2 regions of the Rhizobacter gummiphilus genome follow, and region 2 is predicted to be linked to the other one. Evidence: riboswitches for the same ligand, from Rfam matches in the RefSeq annotation. Region 2 holds a riboswitch; the other holds the start of a gene.
What was found. Region 2 has a riboswitch for cobalamin ahead of A4W93_RS22835 (HupE/UreJ family protein). Riboswitches for the same ligand answer to the same signal wherever they lie in the genome.
Positions count from the first base shown of each region.

Region 1: another riboswitch for cobalamin. It lies ahead of A4W93_RS09295 (TonB-dependent receptor domain-containing protein); the one in region 2 lies ahead of A4W93_RS22835 (HupE/UreJ family protein).

Region 1 is NZ_CP015118.1:2,047,464-2,062,100, reverse strand. Features, by position in the region: gene cobT (nicotinate-nucleotide--dimethylbenzimidazole phosphoribosyltransferase) at 1-648, opposite strand, end outside; gene A4W93_RS09340 (cobyric acid synthase) at 650-2,110, opposite strand; gene A4W93_RS09335 (aminotransferase class I/II-fold pyridoxal phosphate-dependent enzyme) at 2,107-3,072, opposite strand; gene cbiB (adenosylcobinamide-phosphate synthase CbiB) at 3,069-3,959, opposite strand; gene cobO (cob(I)yrinic acid a,c-diamide adenosyltransferase) at 3,959-4,528, opposite strand; gene A4W93_RS09320 (cobyrinic acid a,c-diamide synthase CobB) at 4,556-5,854, opposite strand; gene A4W93_RS09315 (ABC transporter ATP-binding protein) at 5,851-6,615, opposite strand; gene A4W93_RS09310 (FecCD family ABC transporter permease) at 6,612-7,631, opposite strand; gene A4W93_RS09305 (ABC transporter substrate-binding protein) at 7,631-8,503, opposite strand; gene A4W93_RS09300 (bifunctional adenosylcobinamide kinase/adenosylcobinamide-phosphate guanylyltransferase) at 8,500-9,075, opposite strand; gene A4W93_RS09295 (TonB-dependent receptor domain-containing protein) at 9,078-10,916, opposite strand; cobalamin riboswitch at 10,983-11,214, opposite strand; gene A4W93_RS09290 (DUF904 domain-containing protein) at 11,277-11,513, shown strand; gene A4W93_RS09285 (cell division protein ZapA) at 11,510-11,830, shown strand; gene A4W93_RS09280 (EVE domain-containing protein) at 12,107-12,583, shown strand; gene A4W93_RS09275 (GGDEF domain-containing protein) at 12,584-13,621, opposite strand; gene A4W93_RS09270 (MFS transporter) at 13,984-14,637, shown strand, end outside.
Region 2 is NZ_CP015118.1:4,998,801-5,013,437, forward strand. Features, by position in the region: gene A4W93_RS22820 (LrgB family protein) at 1-411, opposite strand, end outside; gene A4W93_RS22825 (CidA/LrgA family protein) at 404-757, opposite strand; gene A4W93_RS22830 (heme-binding protein) at 812-1,213, opposite strand; cobalamin riboswitch at 1,298-1,545, shown strand; gene A4W93_RS22835 (HupE/UreJ family protein) at 1,667-2,296, shown strand; gene cobW (cobalamin biosynthesis protein CobW) at 2,307-3,356, shown strand; gene cobN (cobaltochelatase subunit CobN) at 3,360-7,097, shown strand; gene A4W93_RS22850 (magnesium chelatase ATPase subunit I) at 7,094-8,110, shown strand; gene A4W93_RS22855 (vWA domain-containing protein) at 8,173-8,727, shown strand; gene A4W93_RS22860 (carboxylesterase/lipase family protein) at 8,818-10,365, shown strand; gene A4W93_RS22865 (ABC transporter substrate-binding protein) at 10,350-11,543, shown strand; gene A4W93_RS22870 (hybrid sensor histidine kinase/response regulator) at 11,549-13,660, shown strand; gene A4W93_RS22875 (mechanosensitive ion channel family protein) at 13,728-14,336, shown strand; gene A4W93_RS22880 (glutathione S-transferase family protein) at 14,333-14,637, opposite strand, start outside.

The sequences.
Region 1 (14,637 bases), 3.0 Mb from region 2:
CACCTTGCCCAGCAGCGCCCGCTTGCGCGCGAGCCCGGCATCGTCGAGACCCGTGCCCCGGCCGATGCACTCGTCGAGGGGTTCGCCGGACAGCAGCGCCAGCAGCAGCGAAGCGCTCGACGTGTTGCCGATGCCCATCTCGCCCAGCAGCACCGCGTTGCCCGGCAGGCCGCGCACCACGTCCGCGCCCGACTGCAGTGCCTGGTCGAGCTGGGCCGCGGTCATCGCCGGACCGTCGAGCATGTCGGCGGTGCCCGGCGCCACCTTGCGGTCCAGCAGGCCGGCGCGCGGCGCGAACATGTGGTTCACGCCCGCGTCCACCACGGTGAGCGCGAGCCCGTGCTGTCGGGCCAGCACGCTGACCGCCGCACCGCCGGCCAGGAAATTCTCGACCATCTGCCACGTGACGTCCGTGGGGTACGCGGACACGCCGCGCGCCGCGATGCCATGGTCGCCCGCGAACACCACCAGCTGCGGCGCCGCCAGCACCGGCCGGTCGGTGTCCAGCACGAGGCCGACCTGCAGCGCGAGCGATTCGAGCCGGCCGAGCGCGCCGAGCGGCTTCGTCTTGCGGTCGATGCGGTGGCGCAGGCGTTGCAGCAGCGCCGCGTCGTGGGTGGTCGGGATCGGGGGGACGGGGAAGGCCATGTCAGTGCGAAGGGTCGAGCAGGCGCGACAGCACGCCACGATCGAAATGGGTGTCGATGAAATCGGCGAGGCCGTCGAAGACCTCGGGCAGCGGGCGCGCGGCCGCGCCGAACAGTGCGTGCATCACGGCCGGCGATTCGAAGAGGCCGTGGGTGTACGTGCCGAACACGTGGCCGGCCTGCCACGCGATGGGTTCGCCGTCGGCGTTGCCCAGCACGGCACGCACGCCCGCGCCACCCGGCGTGGGCACGGTGCGGCCGTGGCGGATCTCGTAGCCGTCCACGGCCACGTCCGACAGCGCCTGCCACGGCGCGTCGAGCGCACCGAAGCGGCCCGCGGTGTGGCGCAGCAGCTTGTCGCGGGCGAAGGTGGTGGTGAGCGGCAGCAGGCCCAGGCCCGCTGCGTTGCCATCGACCCCGTCGGGATCGACCAGCGCGTCGCCCAGCATCTGCAATCCGCCGCAGACGCCCAGCACGGGCCGGCCCGCATGGGCGTGGGCCATGATGGCCGGGGCGAGGCCCTGCGCGCGGAGCCACGCGAGGTCGGAACTCGTGTGCTTCGAGCCGGGCAGCACGATCCAGTCCGCCCCGGCCAGGTCCGCGGGCGACCGCGCCCACGTGAGCCGCACGCCGGGCAAGCCCCTCAGCGGCTGGAACTCGTCGAGGTTGCTGAGGCGCGGGTACGCGACGATCGCGATGCGCCGCCCGGTGCCACCCGACGGCGAGTCGTCGAACACCCCGTCCTCCTCCGGCAGGCCGTGGCCGCGCCACATCGGCAGCACCGCGACCGTGGGCACGCCGGTGAGATCGCGCAGCTGTTCCGGGCCCGGCGCCAGCAACGCGGCATCGCCCCGGAAGCGGTTGAGCACGAAGCCGCGGATCAGCGCGCGCTCGTCCACCGGCAGCAGCTGGTGCGTGCCGTACAGGTGTGCGAACGCGCCACCGCGGTCGATGTCGGTGACGAGCAGGCAGGCCGCCTCCACCTCGCGGGCGGTGCGCATGTTCACGTAGTCGCTCGCGTGCAGGTTGATCTCGGCGGGTGAGCCGGCGCCCTCGATCACCACCACGTCGTGCCCGGCCATCAGCGCGTGCAGCCCCTCTCGGGCGAACGGCCACAGCGCCTCGCTGCGCTCGCGCCACGGCACGGCGGCGAGGTCCGGGCGCACCTGGCCCATCACCACCACCTGGCTCGCCGTGTCCCGCTCGGGCTTGAGCAGCACGGGGTTCATGCGCACGTCGGGCGAACGGCCCGCGGCCAGCGCCTGGAAGTACTGCGCGCTGCCGATCTCGCCGGCGCGGCCGTCCAGCCCCGGCACGACCCGCGCGTTGTTGCTCATGTTCTGCGCCTTGAACGGTGCGACCTTCAGGCCCTGGCGCGCATACCAGCGGCACAGCGCCGTCGCGAGCCAGCTCTTGCCCGCGCCACTCGTGGTGCCGAGCACCATCACCGCGCGGGCCGTCATGCCGTCACCTCGAACCACACGTCGCGCAGCGCGGCCTGGGCATCGGGCGGGCGAACCCCCACACGCACGGCGCCGGGCAAGCCGAGGGAGGTGGTGTCGCGCAGCTTGATGCCCCGCGCGCGCAGCCGGTCCAGCACCTCCTGCACGTCCCGGCCCGGCCAGCGCGCCACGTAGAACGGCGTGACACTCGCGTCCTGCACCCAGCCGAGTTCCTCGCCCAGCGCCAGCTGCGATGCCTTCCACGCGAGCAGCGTCGAGCGGCTCTCCTCGACCCAGCGCACCGTGGCGGGCGTGATCCACTCGCGCAGCATCGCCTCGCCGTGGACACCCAGCGGCCACGACGGACACAGGCGGTCGAGCGAGCGCAGCAGCGTCTCCGCGCCCTCGGGGGCGATGGCGTACGCACCGCGCACGCCGGTCAGGCCCAGTGCCTTGTTGGGCGACACGAGCCGCCAGGCCGCCGCGGGCAGCACCGGAGCCTCGCCCTCCAGGCGCAGCGCGGCATAGGCTTCGTCGACCACGAGCACGGCGCCCTCGCGCACCGCCGGGCAGCGCGCCGAGCGGCCCGTGGGGCTCGCCGGTTCGGTGAACCACACGAGCGACGCATCGCCCGCGAGCGACGCGCGGCGCAGGCCCCAGGTGTCCGCGGCACGGGCGTAGTCGGCATACCCCGGCACCGGCGCGAACACGCTCGCGTGGGCCGACTGCAGCCGCACCGCGGCGGTCAGCCGGCCGATGAACTCGCTGGCACTGGCGGCCACCACGACGCGCTCGGGGCGCACGTCGTGGAAGTCGGCCAGCGCGGCGCGCAACGCGGTGGACGCCGGGTCGGGGTAACGCGACGGGTCGGCCTCCCGCAGCGCGGCCAGCACGTGGGGCGCGGGGCCGCACGCGTTGGCGTTCGTGGAGAAGTCCCAGCGCGGCGCGCCGAGGGCATCCGGTCCGCCGTGGTCCATCGTCATGCGGTCCTCCAGGCCACGGCCAGCAACGAGACGCCCACGGCCGCCCACGCGGCACGGCCCGCGACCCGCAGCGCGCGCGACAGGTCGCCAGCCCCGGGCGACGCGGCGCCGGCGTTCAGCGCGTACACCCCGGGCTTCGACAGCCGCACGCCGAGGTGCAGCGCCATCGCGCCCATGGGCCAGCCGCCGTTGGGCGACGGCGTGCGCCGGGCCTCTTGCCACAGGCCGGCGCGCCAGCCGGGGGCCAGCAGCAGCGCCGTCAACCGGGCGGGAATCCACGACAGCACGTCGTCGGCCCGCGCGGCGAACTTGCCGGCCCATTCCCACGCGCCACGGTAGCCCCACATCGCGTCCATCGTGTTGGCCAGGCGGTAGACCACGGCGCCGGGCAGGCCGGCCACGGCGAACCAGAAGAGCGGCGCGACGAGCGAGTCGTTGAGGTTCTCGGCGAGGGTCTCGATGGCCGTCTCGCGCACGTCGGCCGGACCGAACGCGGAGACGTCGCGGCTCACGAGGCGGGACAGGCGCGCACGGGCCTGCGGCAGGCCTTCGGCGAGCGCCCCGTCCACCGCCGCCACCTCGTCGCGCAGCATGCGCCACGCGAACATCGGCTTGAGCACGACAGCCAGCAGTGGCACGCCGAGCCACCATGGCAGTGTCGCCAGCACCGCCTCGATCTGCCACGCGACCATGCCCAGCACCGCGGCCATCGCGAGCCACACGAGCGCCCCGCCCGCGAAGGCGGAACGCGGCGGCTGTGTCTTCAGCCAGCGGCCGATCGGCCCCAGCACCCGCCCCAGCCACGCCACCGGATGCCACGCGTTCCGCGGCTCGCCGAACGCGGCGTCGAGCGCCCACGCGAGCACGAGCGCGAGGCCGGGCAGCATCAGTCCTCGATGCCCCGCTGGGCCGGCACGCCGGCGTTGAAGTGGTGCTTGACGAGGGTCATCTCGGTCACCGTGTCGGCGAGGTCCAGGAGTTCCTGCGGCGCGTTGCGCCCGGTCAGCACGACGTTGACGTGCGAGGGCCGTTCGCGCAACGCCGTGAGGACCGGTTCCAGCGGCACCCAGCCGTACCGCAGCGGGTACGTGATCTCGTCGAGCACGACGAGGAAGTGTTCGCCGGCGCGGATCGTGGCCTCGGCGCGCGCCCAGCCGTCACGGGCCAGCTGCGCGGAGTGTTCGAGGTCCCTGCTCTTCCAGCTGAAGCCGTCGCCCAGCCCCTCGATGGGCACGCCCAGCTGCTCGAACACGCGGTGTTCGCCGAAGCGGGCCGACGGCACCTTCATGAACTGGTAGATCTTCACGGCCTTGCCGCGGCCGTGCGCGCGCAGCGCGAGGCCGAAGGCGGCCGTGCTCTTGCCCTTGCCGTCGCCGGTGTGCACGAGCACGAGGCCGCGGCGGTCGCCGTCGGGGCGTTCGTAGCGGGCTTCGGTGGGGGGCTTCTCGATTTCCATGATGAAAGGGATCTCCGGGTGGGCACTTTAGCGCCAGGGACGGAACCACGACGCAACGGCGACGGGATTCGACGGGAACCAGGTGTGCACGTAGCTGGCCGTGAGCCGGCCGCGGCGGTAGACGGCTTCGGCCGTGCCGCGCCCGTTGGGCGACGTGGCCCGCGCGAGCGGTTCCAGCGGCGTGGACAGCACCGAGTAGTGGAAGGTGTGGCCGCGCACGGTCCCTTCGGGCAGCGCGACCGACTGCAGGCCCAGCGCGGCGAGGCGGCGCGACATCGTGCCCTCCCCCGGCAGCACGCCGGCCATCGGGTGGCGCGTGCCGTCGACCGTGCTCAGGCCGTCGAGCAGGTACAGCAGCCCGCCGCATTCGGCGAGCAGCGGCTTGCCCGCCGCGTCGTGCGCACGGAGCGCCGCGGCGATCGGCCGGTCGGGGCCCAGCGTGGACGCATGCAGTTCCGGATATCCGCCCGGCAGCCACACGGCATCGCACGGCGGCAGCGTGTCGTCGGCCAGCGGGGAGAACCACACGAGGCGTGCACCGAGCCGTTCGAGGCACTGCACGTTCGCGGGGTAGATGAAGGAGAAGGCCGTGTCGCGCGCGACCGCGATCACCACGCCGTCGAGCAGGCGCGCCACGGGCTCGTCCGGAGCCGATTCGAAATCGACGGACGGCGCCTCGAAGTCGGGCGCGACCGCCGCGGCCCACGCATCGGCCCAGCGGTCGAGCCGCGCATCGAGGTCCGGCAGTTCGCCCGCCTGCACGAGCCCCAGGTGGCGCTCCGGCAGGGACAGCGCCGCATCGCGACCGAGCGCGGCCACCAGCGGCAGCGAGGTCGGCAGGGACTCGCCCACCATCCGCGCGTGCCCCGGGCTGCCGACGCGGTTGGCCACCACACCCGCCACGGCGACACCCGGCTGGAACGTCGCCAGGCCATGCGCCAGCGCGCCGAAGGTCTGCGCCATCGCCGACGCGTCGATCACGGCCAGCACCGGCAGGCCGAAGGTGCGGGCGAGGTCGGCGCTGCTCGGGTCGCTGTCGTACAGGCCCATCACACCTTCGACGAGGATCAGGTCGGCCTCCGCGGCCGCCTCGGCGAGCATCCGCCGGCAGGCGTCCTCGCCCGCCATGAAGAGGTCGAGCTGGAACACCGGCGCGCCGCTCGCCCGCGCGAGCACCATCGGGTCGAGGAAGTCGGGGCCCGTCTTGAACACCCGCACACGTTCGCCACGCCGCACGTGGTGGCGCGCGATGGCGGCGGTGACACTCGTCTTGCCCTGGCCCGACGCGGGCGCGCTGACCATCAGCGCACGGCACCGCGCCGTCATGGCTGGGGCACCGCGATCCAGGCCGAACCGACGCGCTCGATGCGCACGGCGCCGAGGAAGACCTCGCCGAGCACCGCGTGCAGCGCCGGGTCGTCGCGCGGCCCCGCGGCCCGCACGCGCCCCTCGGCCATCACGACGATGCGGTCGGCCAGCAGCGCGAGTGGCAGGTCGTGCAGCACGCTGACCACCGTGCGCCCTTCCGCGCCCAGCTTCTGCAGCAGGCGCACCAGGGCCACCTGGTGCGGCGGGTCGAGGTGGGTCGTGGGTTCGTCGAGCAGCAGCACCGGCGCCTCCACCGCGAGCGCCCGCGCGAGCAGCACCCGCTGGCGTTCGCCGCCCGAGAGTTCGTGCAGCCGGCGATCGGCCCAGGCTTCGCATTCCGTGAGCGCCATCGCGCGGCCCACCGCGTCCGCATCGGCGGCCGACGGCGCGCCGAACAGCCCCAGGTGCGGCAGGCGGCCGAGGGCCACGATGTCGCGCGCCGTGAGTTCCCCTCCGGCCTCGCCCTGCTGGTCGAGCCACGCGATGCGCCGGGCGCGTTCGGCGGGCCGCCAGCCGTCGAGCGAGCGGCCGTCGAGGCGGATCTGCCCGCGTTTCGCACCGTGCAGCCCCGCGAGCGACCGCAGCAGCGTCGACTTGCCCGCCCCGTTCGGCCCCACGATGGCGGTCCAGCCCGGCGCGAAGGTGGTGGACACGCCGTGCAGCACGGCCCGCCCGCCGCGTTCGACCACGAGGTCGCGGGTTTCCAGGCGGTCGTTCACGTCAGCTTCCTCCGGTGCAGCAGCCACAGCAGGTAGGTGCCGCCGATCACCGCGGTGAGCACGCCCACCGGCAGTTCCTGCGGCGCGATCAGCGTGCGCGCGAGCACGTCGGCCCCGAGCAGCAGCGCGCCGCCGGTGCCGGCGCTCGCGAGCAGCAGGTAGCCGTGGGTGGACGCGGTGAAACGGCGCACGAGGTGCGGCGCCACGAGCCCGACGAACGCCACGAGGCCGGCCTGGGACACCGCGAGTCCCGTCGCGAGCGCCAGCGCCACCACCAGCACGATGCGCACGCGGGTGAGCGACAGGCCGAGGCTGGTGGCGCTGTCCTCGCCGAGCGTGAGCGCGTCCAGCGCCCGCGCGAAGCGCCAGGCCACCGGTGCCGACACCACGAGGCCCGCCGCGAGCGCCCAGCAGCTGTCCCACCCGAGGAAGCCCGTGGAGCCGAGCAGGAAGGCCTGCTTGCCGCGCAGCGCGTCGGGTGCGAACGTGGTGACGAGGTCGCTCGCGGCACCCAGCACCACGCCGACGATCACGCCGGCCAGCAGCAGCCGCACCGTGTGCGCGGTACCGCGCGCGAGCGTCAGCGTGAGGGACACGCCGCCCAGCGCGCCCAGGAACGCGGCCCCGATCAGGCCGAGGCGGGACACCGCGTCCGCCGTCGCGTGACCGATGGCATGGCCGGTCAGCGCGCTGCCGCCCAGCACCAGCACCACACCGAGCGACGCGCCCGACGCCGAGCCGAGCAGGTACGGATCGGCCAGCGGGTTGCGGAACAGCCCCTGCGCGATGGCACCGGCCAGCCCGAACAACGCGCCGACGAGCCACGCCCCGAGCGTGCGCGGCGCACGGATCTGCCCGATGAGCAGCGGCCCGTCGGGCGACGTGGCGAGGCGCCACGCCTCGGCGGGCGACCAGCCCTCGCTGCCGGCCGCGAGGCCCGCGCCCAGCAGCACGACTGACAGCACCGCGAGGCCGAAGGCCAGCGCGGCGCGCCGGGTGGTGTCGGCGTCGGCCATCACCGGGCCGGGCCCAGCCCGACCACGCAGTCGGCCAGCACCAGCGCGGCCTCGCCCATGCGGGGGCCGGGCCGGATCAGCAGCTCGTAGCGGTCCGGTGCGAACCCGCACACGTGCCGCTCGCGCAGCGCCTTCAGCGAGGACCAGCCCGGCCGGGTCGCCATCGTCGTCACGCTGCGATCGACGGCCATGATGAGGTCCGGCTGCGCACGCACGACGTACTCGGGGTTCAGCTTCGGGAAGGGCCCCAGCTCCGGGCCCACGATGTTGCCGAGGCCCAGCCGCGCGAGCGTCTCGCCGATGAAGGACGACCGGCCCGCCGCGTACGACGAACCGTCGACCTCGAAGAACACGCGCTGGCCGCGCATGCCGGCCGGCACCCGCGCCGCGGCGGCCTGCAGGTCGCGTTCGATCGCGGCCCACGCGACGGCCGCGCGCCCCGGTTCGCCCAGCACCGTGGCGAGGGTCTCCAGGCCGCGCTTCACGTCGGCATGGGTGTTCGACTCGACCACCAGCACCTTCAGGCCCAACTGCTCGAGCCGGTCGGTGATGCGGGCCGACGGCGCGACGATCACGAGGTCGGGCTTGAGCGCGACGAGGCGCTCGACCTGCGCGTCCTCCAGGCCGCCGAGCTTGGGCAGCGCGGTGACGGAGGCCGGCGCGTTCGAGAAGCGGTCGGTGCCCACCAGCCGCGCGCAGCCGCCGAGCGCGCAGACGCCCTCGGTGAGCGACGGCATCAGCGTGACGATGCGCTGCGGCGGGGCCGGCAGCGAAAGCGTGCGGCCGCGGTGGTCGGGCACGGTGACCGGTGAAGCCGCGGCGGCCAGGGCCACCGCGGACAGGGCGAAGGAGATCAGCAGGCGGCGGATCATGCGGCGGACGCCCGTCGTTTCACCGGCACCTCGAGCCCCGCGACCATCAGCGTCACGTTCGCGCACTGGTCCGCGACCCGCTGGTGCAGCCGCCCCAGCTCGTCGACGAACCGACGCGCCTCGTGCGTCAGTGGCGAGAGCCCGAGGCCGATCTCGTTCGAGACCAGCACCACGGGCCCGGCCGCGGCGCGCAGCACGTCCGACAGGTCGTCGATGGCCGCGTCGAGCCGGTCGCCGTCGACGGCCTGCCCGGCAAGCGGCATCAACAGGTTCGTGAGCCACAGCGTCAGGCAGTCGACGACGACGAGCCGGTGCGGCGCGGCCAGCGCGCGCACGGCCGAGGCCAGGGCCCGCGGTTCCTCGACCGTGGCGAGGCCGGGCACCCGCTCGGCCCGGTCGAACCGATGCCGGGCGATGCGGTCCGCCATCTCCGCGTCGCCCGCGAACGCCGTGGCGACCAGCGCCGCCTCGCGTCCGGGCGTGGCGAGCCACGCAGCCGCGAGCGACTCGGCGCGCCGCGACTTGCCGCTGCGCTGCCCGCCGAGCACGAGGTGGTGGTCGTTGTGGTGCATGGTCAGAATTTCGGCGACCAGCGCGCCCCGAAGAACACCGTCATGGGGCCGGTGTTGTACGTGGCGGCGGTCTGGTAGGCCTTGTCGAAGAAGTTGTCGACACGGGCCACCAGGCGCCATTCTGCGTTCAACTTGTGGGTCAGGTCGACGTTCAGGATCGTGTACCCACCGAGCACCAGCGGGCTGGTGTCGCGGTCGTAGCGCTTCGAATACGACAGCAGTTCGCCGCCCACCGTCGTGTCGCCGAGGTCCTTCTCGATCTTCAGCGAGCCATGGCGGCGCGAGCGCCGCGCGAGGTCGCGGCCGGACGGGTTGCGGGCCGACAGGAAGTCCGCCGAGCCCGAGACGCGCACGTCGTCGCCGTTCCACGCGGTGGTGAACGTCGCGCCCTTGAGCACCGACGTGCCGTCGACGTTGTCGTAGCAGCCGAACGAGTACGAGCACAGCGCCGGGTCGGGCGCCGCGAACACGATCAGGTCCGTGATGCGGTTGCGGTAGAGGGTGAGGCTCGAATCGAAGCGGCCCGCCTGGTGGCGCAGCGCGAGGTCGATGTTGCTGAGCGAACGCTCCGGCTTCAGGGTGGCGTTGCCGAACTCGGCCGCGTATTGCTGGTACAGCGTGGGAGCACGGAATCCGTTGCCCACCGACGACTGCACGCGCCAACCCCGGGCCACGTCCACACCCACCGCCAGCGTGCCGGTGTTCACCGAACCGAAGTCGTCGTTGCGGTCGTGGCGGGCGTTCGCCTGCACGGCCCAGATGCCGCTGCGCCAGCCGTAGCCGAGCGCGACGGCGTCCTGGTCGCGCTCACGCGTCGACGAACCGTCGAGGCCGTTGTTCTGCAGTTCGTCCTCGCGGCGCTCGAGCGTCGCGTTGATCGTGTGGTCGCCCAGGCGAACGTCGTTCTGCCAGGTGGCGGTGCGCACCTGCGTCTCCGTGAGGTACGGGAACAGCGGCTGCGTCTCGTAGCGGTCCTTCGACTGCCCGGCGCTGACGGTGCTGGTCCACGCCTTCGTCCATTGCGCGGACCACAGGGCCCGCACGGTGTCCAGGTCGCGCGTGCTGCGGTCGTCGACGTTCAGGTTGCCGTCGTACTGGCTTTCGACGTGGCTGCGCATCGCCGACACCTCGACCCGGTGGCCTTCGACCACGTTCCAGCCCAGGCGGCCCGTGCCACCCCGGCTTTCATAGCCGTCGCGGTCGGGGTTGCCGTTGGTCTTCGCGTTGAAGCCGGTGCTGCGCTCGGACAGGCCCGACAGCGCGTAGTCGAACGTGCCCCACTGGCCCGACACGCCGGCGTCGGACTTGAACGTGCCGAAGCTGCCACCGCCCATGCCGACGTCGAAACGCGTGCCGGGCTCGCCCTTGCGCGTGAAGATCTGCACCACGCCGCTCATCGCGTCGGAGCCGTACACGGCGCTGGCCGGGCCGCGGAGGATCTCGATGCGCTCGATCTGGCCGAGGGGGATGGCTTCCCACGAAGCGCCGCCCGTGGTCTGCGTGTCGACGCGCACGCCGTCGACCAGCACGGCGGTGAAGCGCTGGTCGCCGCCGCGCACGAACAGCGAGGTGGTGCCGGCGGGGCCGCCGCTGCGGCCCATCTGGAAGCCGGGCATGCTGCCCAGCAGGTCGCCCAGGGCGTTGCCGGCGTGGCGTTCGATCACGTCCCGCTCGATCACGGTGACGTCGGCGAGCACGTCGCGCAGCGGCACGGCCGAACGCGTGGCGGTGACGACGACCGGGTTCAGCGTGGCGGGCGTGCCCTGCGCGGACACGGCGCTGCAGGCCAGTGCGAGGACGGACGGGCACAGGCGCGCGTCGCGCCAGATTTTCTTTTTCATGAAAGGGACAACGGAGAAGATCCAGGCGCCTGCTTCCCCGCAAGCACCTGACAAAGGGACACGCGGACGTGTCCCACCTCGTTGGCCGGTATCCGGGCTGGCGGAACGACCCGTGCGGCCTTCCCAGGACATGACCCCCAGTGGCGTTGCACACGAGTTGGCGCGATGACGCGCCGTCCGCTGACCGTTGCGGGGGCAGCGCAGGCTGGACGACGGCCCGATGGACCGGCTTCCTCTGCTTCCCGTTTAACTGCACCGGCGTGACAACCGGCACGAGCACCAACGGGCGCCATTGTAAGTGTCCGCGGCACGAGCCCTACAATGGGTTCAGTCCGTCGTCACCGAGAGCCCACGCTTGCCATGTCGAAGACCCAAGAACTCGCCGATCGGGTGGAGCGCCTGCTGCTGCGACACGAAGAGCTCAAGCGCACGCACGACCTGCTCGCCCAGCAACTCAACGCCGTCACGCTCGAGCGCGACAACCTGCGCTCGCGCCTGAACGCGGCGCGCGGCCGCATCGATTCGCTGCTGCAGCGCCTGCCGACCGACCAACCCGCGGATTCGCCGTCCGCCACGCCGGCCCAGGAAGACGAATGAAACAGATCGAAGTGACGATCATGGGGCAGAGCTACATCCTCGGCTGCCCCGAGGGCGGCGAGACGTCGCTGCTGGAAGCGGTGGCCAGCGTCGACCGCGAAATGAGCGCCATCCGCGACGCGGGCCGCGTGAAGGCGCGCGAGCGCATCGCGGTGCTCGCGGCGCTGAACCTCGCGTACGCGCTGGCCGAGCGGCCGGTCGCGCCCGCCGCGGGCAGCGCGTCCGCCCCGGCAGTTCCCGGCTCCGACGACGCGCACATCGACGCGCTGATCCGCCGCGTCGACCAGGCCCTGGGCGCGGACGGGCAACTCCTGTAGGACCATCCCGCGCAATGACCGTTCGTCATCCGCGGACGGATCTCACCGCGTAGAATGGATTCGTCCGTCGCCTTCGCGTGAGTTTTATATTTCCTTGAACCGATGCTCGCAAGAGCAAGGGCTTGGAACATCGCCTGGCTGGTGCGATCGTCTCGCGTCAGATGAACCCGAGGCCAGGCTGACCTCGCCCACCTGAACTGCCTGGGTTCAGGAATGCGGCTCACGGTCCGCGACGGACACCTTATTCCCACGCACCCGGTCTCCTCCGCGCACGCGATGAGCACACAGTACTGGCTGATGAAGAGCGAGCCCGACGAGTGCTCGATCGACGACCTCGAGGCCGCCCCCGGCCAGACGGTGCCCTGGTTCGGCGTGCGCAACTACCAGGCGCGCAACTTCATGCTCAAGGAGATGCGTGTCGGCGACGGCGTGCTCTTCTACCACTCGTCGTGCCCGGTGCCCGGCGTCGCGGGCCTCGCCGAAGTGGCGAGCGCGCCCTACCCCGATGCCAGCCAGTTCGATCCCGCGAGCCCGTACCACGACCCCAAGTCGCCGCGGGACAAGCCGCGCTGGTCGCTGGTGGACGTCCGCTTCAAGCGCAAGACGCGGCTGCTGCCGCTGAAGGAGATGCGCGAGGCGCCCGAGCTGGCGAGCATGGTGCTGCTCAAGCCCGGCAGCCGCCTGTCGATCACACCGGTGACGCCCGAGGAATGGGCGGCAGTGAAACACCGCCTCGCCCATCCGCCGACCTGATCAGCCCTTCGGTTCGAACCGGATGCTCGCGAGCGTGACGTGGTTGCCACCACGCCGCTGCGCTTCGGCCAGGGCCGCGTCGGACGCGGCGAGCAGTTCGTCCTGCCCATGGGCCGTGTGCGGGAAGCTCGCGACCCCCATCGACACCGTGAAGCCCAGGTCGTGTCCGTTGAGCATCACGATCTGCGTGGCGCACTGGCGGCGCAGGCCTTCCATGCGCGAATGGGCGGTGGCGAGGCCCACGCCGGACAGCAGCACCGCGAAGCGGTCTTCCGACAGGCGGCAGGACGCGTCCATCGCGCGCGTGTTGCTGCGCAGGAGGCGGCCGAGCGCCTCGAGCACGCGCACACGCGCCTCGGCACCGAGCGCCAGCACCTGCTCGCCGAGCGGGTCGAGGGCCACCGACACCATCGCGAACTCGCGGTGTTCGCGCGAGGAGAGGTCCACCTCGCGGCGCAGCTGGTCGTCGAAGTGGCCGCGCTGGTACAGGCCCGTGGCGCGGTCGCGCAGGCCCTGGTCCTGCGCTTCGCGGCGCTGGGCCTCGGCGGCCTGCTGCTGGGTCTCGAGCTGCGAGAGCGCGAGCTGCAGCTGGGCTTCCTGCTGGCGCTGGGCCGTGAGGTCGTTCCAGAAGACGGCGAGGTGGCGCGCGGGGCCGCCGTCGCGGGCCGCGAGCGGGAAGCGCGTGACGCTGAACTCGCGGCGCCATTCGCCGTTGTCGATGCGGTGTTCGCTGACCTGGGGCACCGTCTGCACCATCGCCGACTGGTCGGCGGCGCGCAGCGCGCCCAGGGTTTCCGCCGGCGCCCAGTCGTCGTCGGTGAGACCGGCGAGCGGCCGGCCGGCGAGGGCTTCCATGCGGGTGTTGGCGCTGACGTAGCGCCCGGTGGCGGCTTCCTTGATCGCATACAGCGTGTCGGTGCGCTCGATCAGCGCGGACAACGCCACGCCCCAGGCTTCAGGAGCCAGTCCGAGGGCAAGGGCCAGCCCGTTCGCGTGATCGGCACGCGCAGCCAGGGCCAGCTGATTGGAATCCGTCATTCGTTCTTTCGTGCATGCCCGAAGGCCTGTGGTTGGGGGTCGACACCCCCTGCCCGCCCTTTTGTCGGATGAATGTCACCCTGGCAATTTATGCACTGGCGCGGTGGTATGAAACCCCTAGCTTGGAGGATCATAGCGGCGGGCAGAGGACCCGGCGGCATCCCTCCCCAGACCTTGGGAGTGAAAAAGTCTCACCTGCGCCATCGGCCGTTTGGCGGATGCCCCGTTTCGGACCATCGAGTCCGCTCGCCCCCCAATTCGAGGCCTCGGATGCCCCGAAGGCTGGCATGGGTTTCGCATCAGGTTCGTGCAAACAACATCGGCGCCCGAAGTTGGGGCGAGCACAGCACCTGAGGATCACCGTGACCGGTTTCAAAGCTTTCCTGAAGACGGGGCACAGCCCCACCCTGTTCGCCTCGTTCCTGTATTTCAGCTTCTCCTGCTGCATCTGGGTCCTGAACGGTGCCATGGCGCCCTTCATCAGCGAAACCTACCAGCTGAGCCCCGCGCAGAAGGGCCTCATGCTGTCGATCCCGATCATCGCGGGCGCCCTGATGCGGTTCCCGCTCGGCGTGCTCGCCCAGTACATCGGCCGCAAGAACGCCACCCTCGTCGAGATGGGCCTGATCGCCGTCGCGATGCTGTTCGGCTTCTTCTTCGTGAACTCGTTCAACGACCTGCTCGCGATGGGTGTGCTGCTGGGCATCGCCGGCGCGAGCTTCGGCGTCGCGCTGTCGCTCGGCTCGGGCTCGTTCCCGCCGCGGCACAAGGGCCTGGCGATGGGGCTCGTGGGCGCGGGCAACATCGGCACCGCGGTGTCGGTGCTCGTGGCCCCGCCGCTCGCGCAGGCCTTCGGCTGGCAGGCCGTGTACGGCATCGCCGCCGCCGCCATCGCGATCCCCATGGTGGTGATGATCGTCTTCGCCAAGGAACCGCCCGACGTCGACGCGCACGCCAGCTTCCGCGAACACATCGCCTGCCTGTTCGAGAAGGACGGCTGGGCCTTCAGCGTGATC
Region 2 (14,637 bases):
CTTGGGCACGAGCGACCGGATCACTTCCTCCGGCAGGCCCACGGCCCACGCCATCGCCGCCGCGCTGCCGGCCGCGGCCAGGCCGCCGGCCAGCGCCGCGAGGGTGAGCGCCACGCCGCGCCGGCGCACTTCCGCGCGCCGCACCCACAGCGGCCAGCCGAGCGCGACCACCGCCGGGCCCAGCAGCACGTGCACGAACTGCGCCCCGGCGAAGTAGACGGGGTAGGCGGTGCCGGTCAGCACGAGCACCGCGCCCAGCACCAGCACCGACCACAGCACGGGGTTGGCCCAGGGTGCGCGTCCCACGCGGTCGTACACGGCCGAGCAGGTCACGTACGTGAGCAGCGTGGCGGTCAGGCCGAACAGCGGGCTCGAAGACAGGTAGACCCAGAGCTGGACGAAATCATTCATGGGCGCCGTCCTCCTTCAGCAGTCGGCGCAGCACGAGCGCGGTGACCGCCATGCCGATCCACGTCGACACCACGATCACGGCCATCAACTGCAGCCCGAACCGCGCGACGAGGTCCAGGTGCACGATGACCCCGACCCCCACCGGCACGAACAGCAGCGACAGGTGGGCGAGCAGCACGTCGGCCGCGGCCGACACCGGCTCGCGCACGAGCCGCCACGAGAGGCCGCCGAGCAGCAGCACGAGGCCAATCACCGGCCCGGGGAACGGCAGCGACAGGCCATGGGCCACGCCTTCACCGGCGGCCTGGAACAACAACAGGATCGCCAAACCGCGCAGCGCCTCCACCCTCGTCTCCTCGTTCGTCGAAACGAACGATTCTGGCAGCGTGCCGCCGGATCGTCAGGCGAACACCGAGGCGCCCGCCTTCGCCACTTGGGCATCCTGCTCAGGCTTGACACCGGACACGCCGATGGCCCCCACCACCTGGCCTTCCACGACGATGGGCACGCCCCCTTCGAGCAGCCCGGAGAGCGGAGCCGACAGGAACGCGAAACGCCCCTTGTTCACCATGTCCTCGTAGCCCTTGCTCTCGCGCCGGCCGAGCGCGGACGTGCGGGCCTTCTCGGTCGCGATGTACGCACCGACCGGCGCGCAGCCGTCGAGCCGTTCGAGGGCGAGCAGGTGGCCACCGTCGTCGGCGACGGCGAGGGTGACGGCCCAGCCGTTGGCGGTGGCTTCGGCCCGGGCGGCGTCGAGCACGCGGGCGACGTCGGACTGGGTGAGGACGGGTTTGGACTTCATGGGACGGATTCCTTGTGTTGCCCCGGCGCGGTGCGCGCCGGTCGTTTGGACATGTTGGACCGCAAGCGCCATGCCCGCCACCCTAGAATGGGCGATGACGAAGGTGTCGCGGGTCCCTGCCGGGGACGCCGCGGTGAAACGGGAAACAGGTGCGAAGCCTGTGCTGCCCCCGCAACGGTCAGCGGACCAGGACGTCTCGGGCAAGGCCATCCATCGGCCTTGCAGCCACTGCGCCTCGCGGCGCGGGAAGGCGAGTCGTCCGGCCACACGCGTTCCCCCACGCGTGCGGCCATTCCGCGAGCCCGGAGACCGGCCTTCGGAACCACTCGGTCGCTGCGGGCGTGCGGCATCCGGGCAGGCCGGCGCGTGCGCCGGCCGGCTCCGGTGCGTGTGCCCGATGCGACCGCCACCACCACGGACGGCCTGCGGGGACGCAGGCCCAGGAGCCCCACGATGACCCTTTCCCTCCGACGGCCGGCCGCCGTCCTCGCCACGTCGTTCCTCGCCGCCCCCGCCTTCGCGCACCACGCGATGGACGGCAAGACCCCGGTCACCTTCCTGCAGGGCCTGCTCTCGGGCATCGCCCACCCGGTCATCGGCCTCGACCATCTCGCGTTCGTGCTGGCCGCCGCGTGGGTGCTGTCCCGCGTCGCGACGGTGCCGCGCATCGCGCTGGCCGCGTCGTTCGTGGCCGCGGCCGTCGCCGGCACCGTGCTGCACCTGGCCCTCGTCAACGTGCCCCGGTCCGAACTGCTCGTGGCCCTGACGGTCGTGTTCGCCGGCCTCGCGGTGGCCTGGCGCCGCGCGTCGCCCGCCGCGCTGCTGTGGGCCGCGCTGCCGGTGGCCGGCGTGCTGCACGGCTATGCGTACGGCGAGTCGATCGTCGGCGCGGAACCCGCGCCACTGGCGGCCTACCTGCTCGGCTTCGCGCTCGTGCAGCTCGCCGTGATGCTCGGTGCCGCATCGCTGCTGTCGCGCCGCGATCCCGTCCGCGTGCGGCGCGCCGCGGTGCCCGCCGGCGCCCTCGTCGTGCTGGTCGGCGTGTACTTCGCCGCGCTGCAGCTCGTGCCGCAGGCCGCGTGAGGAGTCCGACATGAACCACGCCAAGATCCCCGCCACCGTCGTCACCGGTTTCCTCGGCAGCGGCAAGACCACGCTGCTGCGCCACATCCTCGAGAACGCGGGCGGGCGGCGCATCGCCGTGATCGTCAACGAGTTCGGCGAGCTCGGCATCGACGGCGAGATCCTGAAGGCCTGCGGCATCGGCTGCGACGAGGACGGCAACGAGGTCGAGGGCCAGCTCTACGAACTGGCCAACGGCTGCCTGTGCTGCACGGTGCAGGACGAGTTCCTGCCGGTGATGAAGCAGCTGGCCGCCCGCCGCGCCGACCTCGACCACGTGCTGATCGAAACCTCCGGCCTCGCGCTGCCCAAGCCCCTGGTGCAGGCCTTCAACTGGCCCGAGATCGCGACCGTCTTCACCGTCGACGCCGTGGTCACCGTGGTCGACGGGCCGGCCACCGCCGCCGGGCAGTTCGCGGAAGACCTCGAAGCGGTCGACGCGCAGCGACGCGCCGACCCCGAACTCGACCACGAGTCGCCGCTGCACGAACTGTTCGAGGACCAGCTGTCGGCCGCCGACCTCGTGGTGCTCAACAAGACCGACCTGATGGACGACGCCCAGCGCGCCGCGGCCGAGGCCGTCGTGCGCGCCGAACTGCCCGACAGCGTCAAGATCGTCCCGGCCCGCAGTGGCGCCCTGCCCGTGGACCTGCTGCTCGGCCAGCGCCGCGCGGCCGAGTCCACCATCCACCTGCGCGACAGCCACCACGACCACGAGGAGGACCACGACCACGACGAGTTCGATGCGTTCGTGATCGACCTGCCGGCCGTCGACCGCGACCGCCTGCTGGCGGCCCTCGCCGCGCTGGTCGAGGCCCACGCGATCTACCGCGTCAAGGGGTTCGCCCACGTGCCGGGCAAGCCGATGCGGCTGCTGGTGCAAGGGGTCGGCGCGCGGTTCGACAGCCACTACGACCGCAAGTGGTTCGCGACGGAGACCCCGGCCACCCGCCTCGTCTTCATCGGCGACGAACTCGACGAGGCCGTGCTGCGCCGTGGCCTCCAGGCCGCCATCGCCTGACACATGCACCTGCTGAACACCCGGCCGGGCGGATTCGTCGAGGACGAGGGCGCCGTCGTGCGCCTCGGCCAGACCCCGGCCGACATCGTGGTGCTCAGCTCCGCCGACACCACGCTCGCGCTGCTCGCCGCGGCGCAGGCGCGCGAACCCGCGCCGCCGTCGCTTCGGCTCGCGAACGTGATGTTCCTGAAACAGCCCGCGTCGCTCGACCTCTACATCGACGAGGTGCTGCGGCACGCGCGGGTCGTGGTGGTCGACCACCTCGGCGCCGAGTCGGCCTGGCCCTACGGCATCCGGCGGCTCGGTGAACTGGCGCGCGCCCGCGGCCAGCGCCTCGCGATGTTCTCGGGCGACCTGCAGGAGGATCCGAACCTGCTGCGCAAGGGCACGGCCCCCATCGACTGGTGCCGCACGCTGTGGCACTACCTGCGCGCCGGCGGGCCGGCGAACGCCACGCAGTTCCTGAGGAGCCTGGCCTTCCACGGCCTCGGGCAAGGCCCCGCGCCCGAACCGCCGCGCCCGGTGCCGCAGGTGGCCGTGCATGTGCCGGGCCGCACGGGCCTCTCGACCGTCGGCGACATCACCGCGGGCTGGACCGCCGGCGCGCCGGTCGTCGCGATCGTCTTCTACCGCTCGCACCTGCAGTCGGGCAACGTCGCGGCGTTCGATGCGCTGGCCGGCGCCCTGCGCGAGCGCGGCCTGAACCCGTTGCCCATCGCGCTCGATTCGCTGAAGGACCCGGTGTGCATCGCCACGCTGCGCCAGCTGTGCGCCGACCACGCGGTGTCGCTCGTGATGAACACGACGGCCTTCGCCGCACTCGCCGACGCCGCCGCCGAGCCGCTGGCAGGCGACGCCCCGGTGCTGCAGGTGATCGTGAGCGGCGCCGCGCGCGACGACTGGCTCGCCGACCCGCAAGGCCTGCGCCCGCGCGACATCGCGATGCAGGTGGCCCTGCCCGAGGTCGACGGCCGCATCGTCACGCGGGCCATCAGCTTCAAGGGCCTCGCATGGCGCTGTGAACTCACGCAGACCGACATCGCCGGCTACCAGCCCGATGCCGAACGCGTGGCCTTCGTGGCCGACCTCGCGCAGCGCTGGTGCCGTCTGCGCTCGCGGCCCGCAGCGCAGAAGCGCCTCGCGCTCGTGCTGGCGAACTACCCCGGCAGCGAGGGCCGCATCGGCAGCGGCGTGGGGCTCGACACACCCGCATCGGTCGTGAACATCCTGCGGCGGCTGGCCGCGGACGGGTACGCCGTGCACGATCTGCCCGAGGACGGCGACACACTGATGGCCACGCTGCAGCAAGGCATCGCGAACGACCCGGCGATGTGGGACCGGCGCCCCGCCTGGCAGAGCCTGCCGATGGCCGGCTACCGCAGGCGCCTCGCCGCCCTGCCCGCCGGTCTCGCCGACGCCATCGACGCACGCTGGGGCCCACCGGAACAGGATCCGATGGTGCGCCGCGGCCGCTTCATGGTGGCGGGCCTGCGCTGCGGCAACGTGTTCGTCGGCATCCAGCCGGCACGTTCACCCGGCCTGGACTCGTACGCGAGCTACCACGACGCCGACCTGGTGCCCCCGCACGGCTACCTCGCCTTCTACTTCTGGCTGCGCGACACCTTCGCGGTGGATGCGGTGGTGCACGTGGGCAAACACGGCAACCTCGAATGGCTGCCCGGCAAGAGCCTCGCGCTGTCCCAGTCATGCTGGCCCGACGCGGTGCTCGGCCCGATGCCGCACCTGTACCCCTTCATCGTGAACGACCCCGGCGAAGGTGCGCAGGCCAAGCGGCGCACGCAGGCCGTGATCGTCGACCACCTGATGCCGCCGCTCACCCGCGCCGAGAGCCACGGCCCGTTGCAGGACCTCGAACGCCAGGTCGACGAGTACTACGACGCGCTGCTCGTCGACCCGCGTCGCGCCGCGGTGCTGCGCGCGCAGATCGTCGCCCTCGTTCGCGAGCACCGGCTGCACGAGGAACTCGCGGCGCCTGCGGCCGACGACGACACGCTGCTGGCCCGCGTCGACGCGTACCTGTGCGAACTGAAGGAGACGCAGATCCGGGACGGCCTGCACGTGTTCGGCACATCGCCCGCGGGCCGGCAGCGCCGCGACACGCTCCTCGCGATGGCCCGTTACCCGGTGGGCGACGGCCAGGGCGAGCGGCGCGGGTTGACCCAGGCCCTGTCGGCCGACCTGCTGCCCGGCGAGGGGTTCGACCCGCTCGACATCAACCCCGCCACGCCGTGGACCGGCGACCGGCCGGCACGGCTCGCGGGCGAGGGGCCGTGGCGCCACCACGGCGACACGCGCGAGCGGCTCGAAGACCTCGCGCTGCGCCTGCTCGACGGCGAACCCGCCGACGGCCTGCCGCACACCCGCGCGGTACTGGACCGCATCGCGCGTCGCATCGCCCCCGACCTCGACGCGTGCGGGGCCGAGGAACTGGCCCAGCTGATGCGCGGCCTCGCAGGGCGTTTCGTGCCGCCGGGCCCGAGCGGTTCCCCGTCGCGCGGCCGGCCCGACGTGCTGCCCACCGGCCGCAACTTCTACGGCGTCGACACCCGCGCCATTCCCACCCGCACCGCGTACGACCTCGGCGTGAAGTCGGCCGCGCTGCTGCTCGAACGCCACCTGCAGGACCACGGCGACCATCCACGCGCCGTGGGCCTGTCGGTGTGGGGCACGGCCACCATGCGCACCGGCGGCGACGACCTCGCGCAGGCCTTCGCGCTGCTCGGCGTGCGCCCGAAGTGGGCCCCGGGCAGCCACCGCGTGACCGACTTCGAGGTGCTGCCCGTCGCCGTGCTCGGGCGCCCGCGCATCGACGTCGTGCTGCGCATCTCGGGCTTCTTCCGCGACGCCTTCCCGAACGCCGTGCAGATGTTCCATGCGGCCGTGCTGGCCGTGGCCGCGCAGGAAGACGAGGACGCGGACCAGAACCCGCTGCGCGCTCGCATCGTGGCCGAACGCGCGGCCCTCGCCGCCGCGGGCCGGGCGCCCGAGGCCGCGGACTGGCGCGTGTTCGGCTCCCCGCCGGGCCACTACGGTTCGGGCCTGCAGCCCCTGTTCGACCACGGACGCTGGCAGACCGACGGCGACCTCGCCGAAGCCTATGTGGGCTGGAGCGCGCACGCCTACGGCCCGACGGGCGACGGCGTGCCCGCGGCCGACGCGCTGCGGCGGCGCCTGCGCGACATCGACGCCGTGGCCCAGAACCAGGACAGCCGCGAACACGACCTGCTCGACTCGAACGACTACTACCAGTTCCAGGGTGGCATGGCCGCGGCCGTGCGCCACCTGGCGGGTGCGCAGCCGGCCCTGTACCACGGCGACCATGCGAACCCGCGCGCGCCGCGCGTGCGGTCCTTGAAGGAAGAGGTGTCGCGGGTCGTGCGCGCCCGCGTCGTCAACCCCAAGTGGATCGCCGGCGCCCGACGCCACGGCTACAAGGGCGCGTTCGAGATGGCCGCCACCGTCGACTACCTCTTCGGCTTCGACGCCACCACGCGCGTGGTGGGCGACCACCAGTACGCGATGGTGGCCGACGCCTACGTGATCGACGCGGCGAACCGCGCGTTCCTGCAACGCCACAACCCGCGCGCGCTCGGCGACATCCTCGACCGCCTGCTCGAAGCCATGCAGCGCGGCCTGTGGCAACACCCCGGCGCGCACCGCGAGGCGATCGAATCGCTGCGGCTCGCCCACGACAACGACCAGGAAGGACCCTCCTCATGACCCCCGCGCCCCTGCCGCCGGTGTTCCCGTTCTCCGCACTGGCCGGCCAGCCCGCGCTGCGGCTCGCGCTGCTGCTCGTCGCGATCGACCCGGGCATCGGCGGGGTGCTCGTCGAGGGACCGCGCGGCACGGCCAAGTCCACCGCCGCACGCGCGCTCGCCGAACTGCTGCCCGGCTCGGCCTTCGTGCCGCTGCCACTCGGCGCGAGCCTCGAGCACCTCGTGGGCACGCTGGACCTGGACGAGGCCCTCGCCGGCCATGCCGTGCGCTTCCGGCCGGGCCTGCTCGCGCGGGCCAACGGCGGCGTGCTGTACGTCGACGAGGTCAACCTGCTGCCCGACCTGCTCGTCGACGCACTGCTCGACGCCGCGGCGAGCGGCCTGCACGTGGTGGAGCGCGACGGTGTCTCGCAGGCGCACGCGGCCCGCTTCGCGCTCATCGGCACGATGAACCCGGAGGAAGGTGCGCTGCGGCCGCAACTGCTCGACCGGTTCGGGCTCGACGTGGTCCTCGACAACCTCACCGACCCGGCCGTGCGCGAGGCCGCGGTGCGCGACCGGCTCGCGTTCGACACCGACCCGGTGGCGTTCCGCGCGCGGCACGACGCGGCCCGGCGCGACCTCACGGAGCGGCTCGCCCGCGCCCGCGAACGGGCCCCGCGGCTCGACAGCGGCGACGCGGTCTTCGCACACGCGACCGGCCTGTGCCTCGCGGCACGCGTGGACGGCCTGCGGGCGGACCTCGTGCTGCTGCGGGCGGCACGGGCACTGGCCGCCTGGGAGGAGGCGCCGTCGGTGTCGCCAGCCCACGTGGACCAGGTCGCCGAACTGGTCCTGCGGCACCGCCGGCATCCCGACGTGGCCGCCGCGCCACCGCCCTCGTCCGAAGCGGCGGTGCCACGGCCTGCGGCCGACGACACCCCGTGGGGCGAGATGCCGCCCGAGCCCGTGGGCCTGACCCCCGTCAAGCCGCTGCGTCCGCTGGCCGGAGCGCCCACCGCAAAAAAAGCCTGAGCGCCCCGCAGGCCCGCGCGAGCCGCTCGGGCCTGCGGCGGCGCGATGGCGGCATCGACTGGGTGCGGACCCTCGCCGCGCGGGGCGGCTCACCGCTCGACCGCCGCCACCTTCGCCAGCGTGACCTCGTCGCGGGCGCACCGGCGCTGCACTGCATCGTGATCGACGCCTCCGGCTCGATGGTGGGTGGCGGGCGGCTCGCGAAGGCCAAGGGCATCGCCGCCGCACTCGCGGACGCGGCCTGGCGGCGGCGCGACGAAGTCGCGGTGCTGTCGTTCTCGGGCGGGCACACCCTGGTGCACGTGCCACCCGGCCGCGCGCGCCCGCGCAGCGGTGTCCGCTTCGCCACGCTCGGCGGCGGCGGTGGCACGTCGCTCGCGCGCGGCCTCGCCGACGCGGACGCGCTGCTCACGCGCGCCGCCCGCCGGCACCCGCACCAGGTCCGCTGGCTGTGGCTGCTGACCGACGGCCGCAGCGCGCAGGAACCCGGACGCCCGCACGCGGCGGACCACGTGCGGATCGTCGACCTCGAAGGCGGCCGCGTGAACCTGGGCCGCAACGCGGCGCTGGCGGCGCGCTGGGGCGCCGGATACCTGGCGGCGGCCGACTTCGGATGACCGGAGCACCGGGGCGACGACTTCATCATCGCCACGGAATTCGTGCCCATAATGCATGACGTTCACACGACCCCAGGGGAGCGCATTCGAATGGCCTTCAAGACCATCGCAACCGGAGTCGCCACGATCGCCTTGCTGGCGATGGCCGTGGCCTGTTCGTCGATCGAGCCGCCCCCGCCGTGCGCGGGCGGTGACCCGGCCGTGGTCTGCACGGCCGAGGGGCCGGTGCGGGGTTCGCTGGAAGGCGGACTGCTCGCGGTGCGCGGCATCCCGTACGCCGCGCCGCCGGTGGGCCCGAAACGGTGGCAGCCGCCCGCCAAGGCCGCGCCATGGTCCGGCACCCGCGACGGCACCCGCTTCGGCAACGTCTGCCCGCAGCTCGCCGGCCCCGACGTCGTGGGCGACGAGGACTGCCTCACCGTCAACGTCTGGGCCCCGCGCCCGGCACCGGCCAAGCCGCTGCCCGTGATGGTGTTCTTCACCGGCGGCGGCAACCACGGCTTCTCCGGCCAGGGGGCCGGTGTGTTCGGCGGCGTGAAGTACGACGGCTCCCGCCTCGCGCCCGAGGGCGCGGTGTTCGTGAGCTTCAACTACCGGCTGGGCGCCCTCGGCTTCCTCACCACCGACACGCTCGCCGGCAACTACGGCAGCCTCGACCAGATCGCGATGCTGCAGTGGCTGCAACGGAACATCGCGGCGTTCGGCGGTGATCCGAAGCGCGTGTTCCTGTTCGGCACGTCGGCCGGCGGCGGCAACCTCTGCGCGCTGATGACGGCCCCCGCGGCACGCGGCCTGTTCCATGGCGTCTCGATGCAGTCGAGCGTGCCCACCGGCTGCGAGATCGCCACCGCCGCCGACCTGCGCGCCGGCAGCGGGCAGCGGGTCGCCCAGGCGCTCGGCTGCACCGACGAAGCCTGCCTGCGCTCCAAGACCACCGCCGAGGTCGTGAAGGCGCTGCCCGGCACCTTCGGCCTGTCGCCGCGCCTCTACGGCCCGAACGTCGACGGCCGCGTGTTCCCCGAACAGCCCCTCGCCGTGATCCGCCGCGGCGCCCATGCCCACATGCCGGTGATCGTCGGCAACTCGACACTGGAGACGATGCAGTTCGTGGGTTCGGCCGGCCCCGTGCCCGACGCCGCCGCATACGCCGCCGCGGTGCGCAAGCTGTTCGGCGCGGACGGCGACCGCGTCCTCGCCACCTACCCCGCGTCGGCCCACGCCACGCCACGCGACGCCCTCGTGCGCCTGACCACCGACGGCCTCTTCACGTGCCAGGCCCGCCGAGTGGCCCGCACGCTGGCTGCCGTGCAGCGCGAACCGGTGTACCGCTACCTGTTCGACCACCGCCTCGAGAACGACCCAGAGCAGCGTGCGCTCGGCGCCGTGCACACCATCGAGCACCCGTTCTTCTTCGGCTGGGCCGGCACGTACCGCCCCACTGCCGACGACCTCGCCGTGCAGCGACTGCTCGTGTCCCACTGGACCGGCGTCGCCCGCGATGGCGCCACCACCGCCTGGCCCGCCGCCTTCCCCGGAGACACCTGGCTGTGGGTGACGCCCACGCCCGACGTCCGGTCCGACGACCCGGCGCAGTGCGCGTTCTGGGACACGGTGACACTGCCATGGCCGCACCTCTGACCCCGGACCTCGGCCGCCGCGCGTTCCAGGCCTCGCTGCTCGCGGCCCCGCTGCCCACCCTCGCCGCCGGCGGGCCGCCCGTGCTGCTGGGCATCGACGGCGAGTTCGGGCTGCAGAACAGCACGTCGGCACAGGCCATCGAGCTGGGCGTGCGCATCGCGGTGGACCAGGTCAACGCACGCGGCGGCGTGCTGGGTGGCCGGCCGCTGTCCATCGTCACGCGCGACCACCGCTCCATCCCCGCGCGCGGCATCCAGAACATCGCCGAGTTCGCCGCGATGCCCGACCTCGTCGCGTTGTTCGGCGGGCGATTCAGCCCTGTCGTGATCGAGCAACTGCCCGCGCTGAAGGCCGCGAAGGTGCCGTTCCTCGCGGTGTGGTCCGCGGCGGACGCGATCGTCGACAACGGCAGCACGCCCAACTACGCCTTCCGCCTGTCGCTGCGCGACAGCCTGGCGATGCCGTTCATGATGACCCGCGCGAAGGCGCGCGGCGTGTTGCGCGTGGGCCTGCTGCTGACCAACACCGCCTGGGGCCGCAGCAACCTCGCCGCCGTGCAGAAGTACGAGGCCACGTCGAAGCTGCCGAAGGTGGTGGGGACGGCCTGGTACAACTGGCAGGAGAAGTCGCTCGTCGAGCCCTACCTGCGCCTCGTGCGCCTCGGCGCCCAGGCCATCCTGCTCGTCGCGAACGACGACGAGGCCGCCACGCTCGTGCGCGAGATGGCCCGGCTCGAACCCACGCAGCGCGTGCCGGTGCTGAGCCACTGGGGCATCACCGGCGGCCGTTTCTTCAGCGGAGCGGGCGACGCCCTGCCCCAGGTCGACTTCAGCGTCGTGCAGACCTTCAGCTTCTTCCGCGCGCCACCCGCCCAGCTCGCGACGTTCCTCGCCTCGGCGAAGGCCCACCGCATCCAGCGCATCGAGGACATCGAAAGTCCCGTCGGCACCGCCCACGCGTACGACATGACCCACATCCTCGCGAAGGCCATCGACCTCGCCGGCACCACCGACCGGCCGGCGGTACGCGATGCGCTGGAGCGCGTGAAGTTCCACGACGGACTCGTCCGCCGCTACGCCCCGCCGTTCACGCCGACTCGGCACGAGGCCCTCGGCACGGCGCAGCTGCTGATGGCCCGCTACCGCGACGACGGCGTCCTCGTGCCGGCCGAACGCTGACACCGATGCGCACGGCCAGCTGGCTGCCTTCGAGCCTGGTCCGCCGGTACGCCCTGGCCACCGCGGGCCTCGCGGCGGCCGCGCTCGTGATGACGTCGCTCGCGTCGTGGTGGCTGATCCGCCAGCAGCACCACGAGGCCGTGATCCAGCTCGCGAACGGTGAACGCCAGCACCAGGCCGCGGCCGTCGGCAACGACCTGCGGGCGATTTCCACCCGCATGGCCGAGATCGCGGCCAGCACCATCCTCGCCACGGGCCTGGTCGACAGCGCGGGCCGCGAGACCTACCTCGGCCCGTTCCTCAACGGCATCCGCCAGGTCAACGGCATCCCGGTGCAGCTGAGCTTCACCGACTACCGCGGCACCGAGATCGCGAGCAACGACAACAGCTCCTTCAACGCGGACCAGCTTGCCTGGCTGCGCGAGAACATCGAGCAGGCCCGCCCGGTGGCCACCATCTTCCCGTCGCCCAACGGCGACGAACTGGTGGCGCTCGAGCCCATGCGGTACGCCCGCACGTCGTCGCCCGAGGGCGCCGTCCTCTACAAGGTGAAGCTGCCGGACCTCGACGCCGGCCCCACCGCGCGGCTGATGTGGGGGCCTCGCGTGCTGGAAGGCGACAGCCCGGACGTCACGGCCGACGTGCCCTCGCCGCCCGTCTTCCGCCACCTCGCCTTCCGTGTGCGCGACCGCGCGGGCGCCCGCATCGCGGCCGACTCGCCGGACCCGCCGTACTTCCACATCGCGGTCGTGAGCGGCGCGCTGATGGCCATCGTCGTGATCGCCGGGCTCAACCTCGCCCGCGTGCTGACGAAGGACCTGCGGCGCCTCGAGTCGTTCTCCACCCAGCTGCTCGACGGCGACCTCGGCACGGGACGGGCGCCCGAAGGCGGCAGCGCGGAGGTCGATGCGCTCGCCCGCTCCATCAACGGCATGCTGGACCGGCTGAGCCAGCAGCGCGTGGCGCTGCTCGGCGAACAGGACAAGCTGACGAGGCTCACCTCCGAACTTCAGGCGGCCAACCGCCGCAAGGACGACTTCCTCGCGATGCTGGGCCACGAACTGCGCAACCCGCTCGCGCCCATCAGCGCGGGCGCGCAGCTGCTCGAGAAGCTGCCGCCCGGCGACCCGCGCGTGAAGCGCACGAGCGAGGTGATCACGCGGCAGGTCGGCCAGATGACGAAGATCGTCAACGACCTGCTCGACGTGTCGCGCGTGACCCGCGGCCTGATCACGCTCGAACGCACGCCGCTCGACCTCGCATCGGTGGTGGCTGCGGCGACGGAGCAGGCGCGGCCGCTGATCGAATCCCGCGGGCACGTGCTGAAGACGTTCCTGCCCGTCGAACCCGTTCGGGTCATCGGTGACACCGCGCGGCTCGTGCAGGTGCTCGGCAACCTGCTCACCAATGCGGCCAAGTACACGCCCAACGGCGGCCGGATCGACGTGCGGGTGGCCGCCGACGGCACCGACGCGCTGCTGCAGGTGAGCGACAACGGCATGGGCATCACGCCCGAGCTGATGCCCGAGATCTTCGACCTCTTCACGCAGGGGTCACGGGGCGTCGACCGCGGCCAGGGCGGCCTGGGCCTCGGCCTCGCGCTGGTCAAGAGCCTCGTCGAACTCCACGGCGGTTCGGTGCGGGCCGACAGCGCGGGCACGGACCGCGGCGCCACGCTGTCGGTGCGCCTGCCGCGTCTGAACGCACCGGCGTCCGCCGAGCCCGCCCACCCGATCCCCGCCGCGCCGGTGCCCCCGAGGCGCATCGTCCTCGTCGACGACAACGCCGACGCGGCCCGCACGCTGTCCGACTGCCTGGCCCTCGAAGGCCATTCGGTGGAGATCTTCAACGACGGCCCGAGCGCCCTCGACTTCGCCGCACGCGAAGCCGTCGACGCCTTCGTGCTCGACATCGGCCTGCCCGGCATGGACGGCAACGAACTCGCCCGCCGCCTGCGCGCGCGGCCGGCCACCGCGCACACGCTGATGATCGCGCTCAGCGGGTACGGGCAGGCGGCGGACCTCGAACGTTCGACCGCCGCGGGCTTCGACCACCACCTGGTCAAACCCGCGGACCCCGACGTGCTGAACGGCCTGCTGGCCGACGTGCGAGGGTGATTCGACACGGGCACGCCCGAGTCTGCGAACATCGGCCCTTTCGACTGGTTCCGATCGCCCCGTTTCCATGAACAAGCTGACCCAAGCCCTCCACCAGCGCCTGCCCGCCTGGGCGGCCGAGTGGCTGGACATCCTCGTGCCCACGATCGAGGTGGTGCTCATCGTCGTCGGCGCCTGGCTGCTGATGCGCGTCGCCCGCCGCCTCACGCGCCGCCTCACGGCGGCCTACTCGCTGCCCGTGCGGTTCACGTCGATCTTCCTGCGCACCGTGGGGGTCATCGTCTACCTCGGCGCGCTGCTGTGGGCCCTGGAACGGCTGGGCGTCTCCGGCGCCGTGCTGTGGACCGCATTCACCGGCTTCGCCACCGTCGGCGCCGTCGCCTTCTTCGCCGCATGGAGCGTGCTGTCGAACCTCTTCTGCGCGCTGCTGATCTACGTCACCCGCGCGTTCCGCATCGGCGACGTGGTGGAGCTGCTGGAGTCGGGCGACAAGCCGGGGCTCAGGGGCCAGGTGGTGGACATCAACCCGGTCTACACCACGCTGCACGAAAGCGGCGATGCGGAGAGCGGCACGAGCCTGCAGCTGCCGAACAGCCTGTTCTTCCAGCGCGCGCTGCGGCGCTGGCATGGGGCGGCGGCCACCGAGGCGATGGCTCAGCCGCGCAAGATCGACTAGGAGCCGCTCGCCGTGAACACCGCCAGCTGGTCGGCGAACGCCCGCTGGTACGCGGGCCGCGCCTCGCCCCGCGCGATGTAGGCGGCGACGTTCGGGAACGCCTCCACGAGGCCTGAACCACCCAGCCGGCGCAGCACGGTGATCATCATCAGGTCGCCGGCGCTGAAGGCCCCGTCGAGCCAGTCGGCCTCGCCGAGCGCGCGGGACAGTTCGCCCAGCCGCACGCGGATCCGGTCCTCGATCATCGCCAGCCGCTCGACGTGCCACGGCTTGTCGCGTTCGAACAGGACCGCCATGCTGC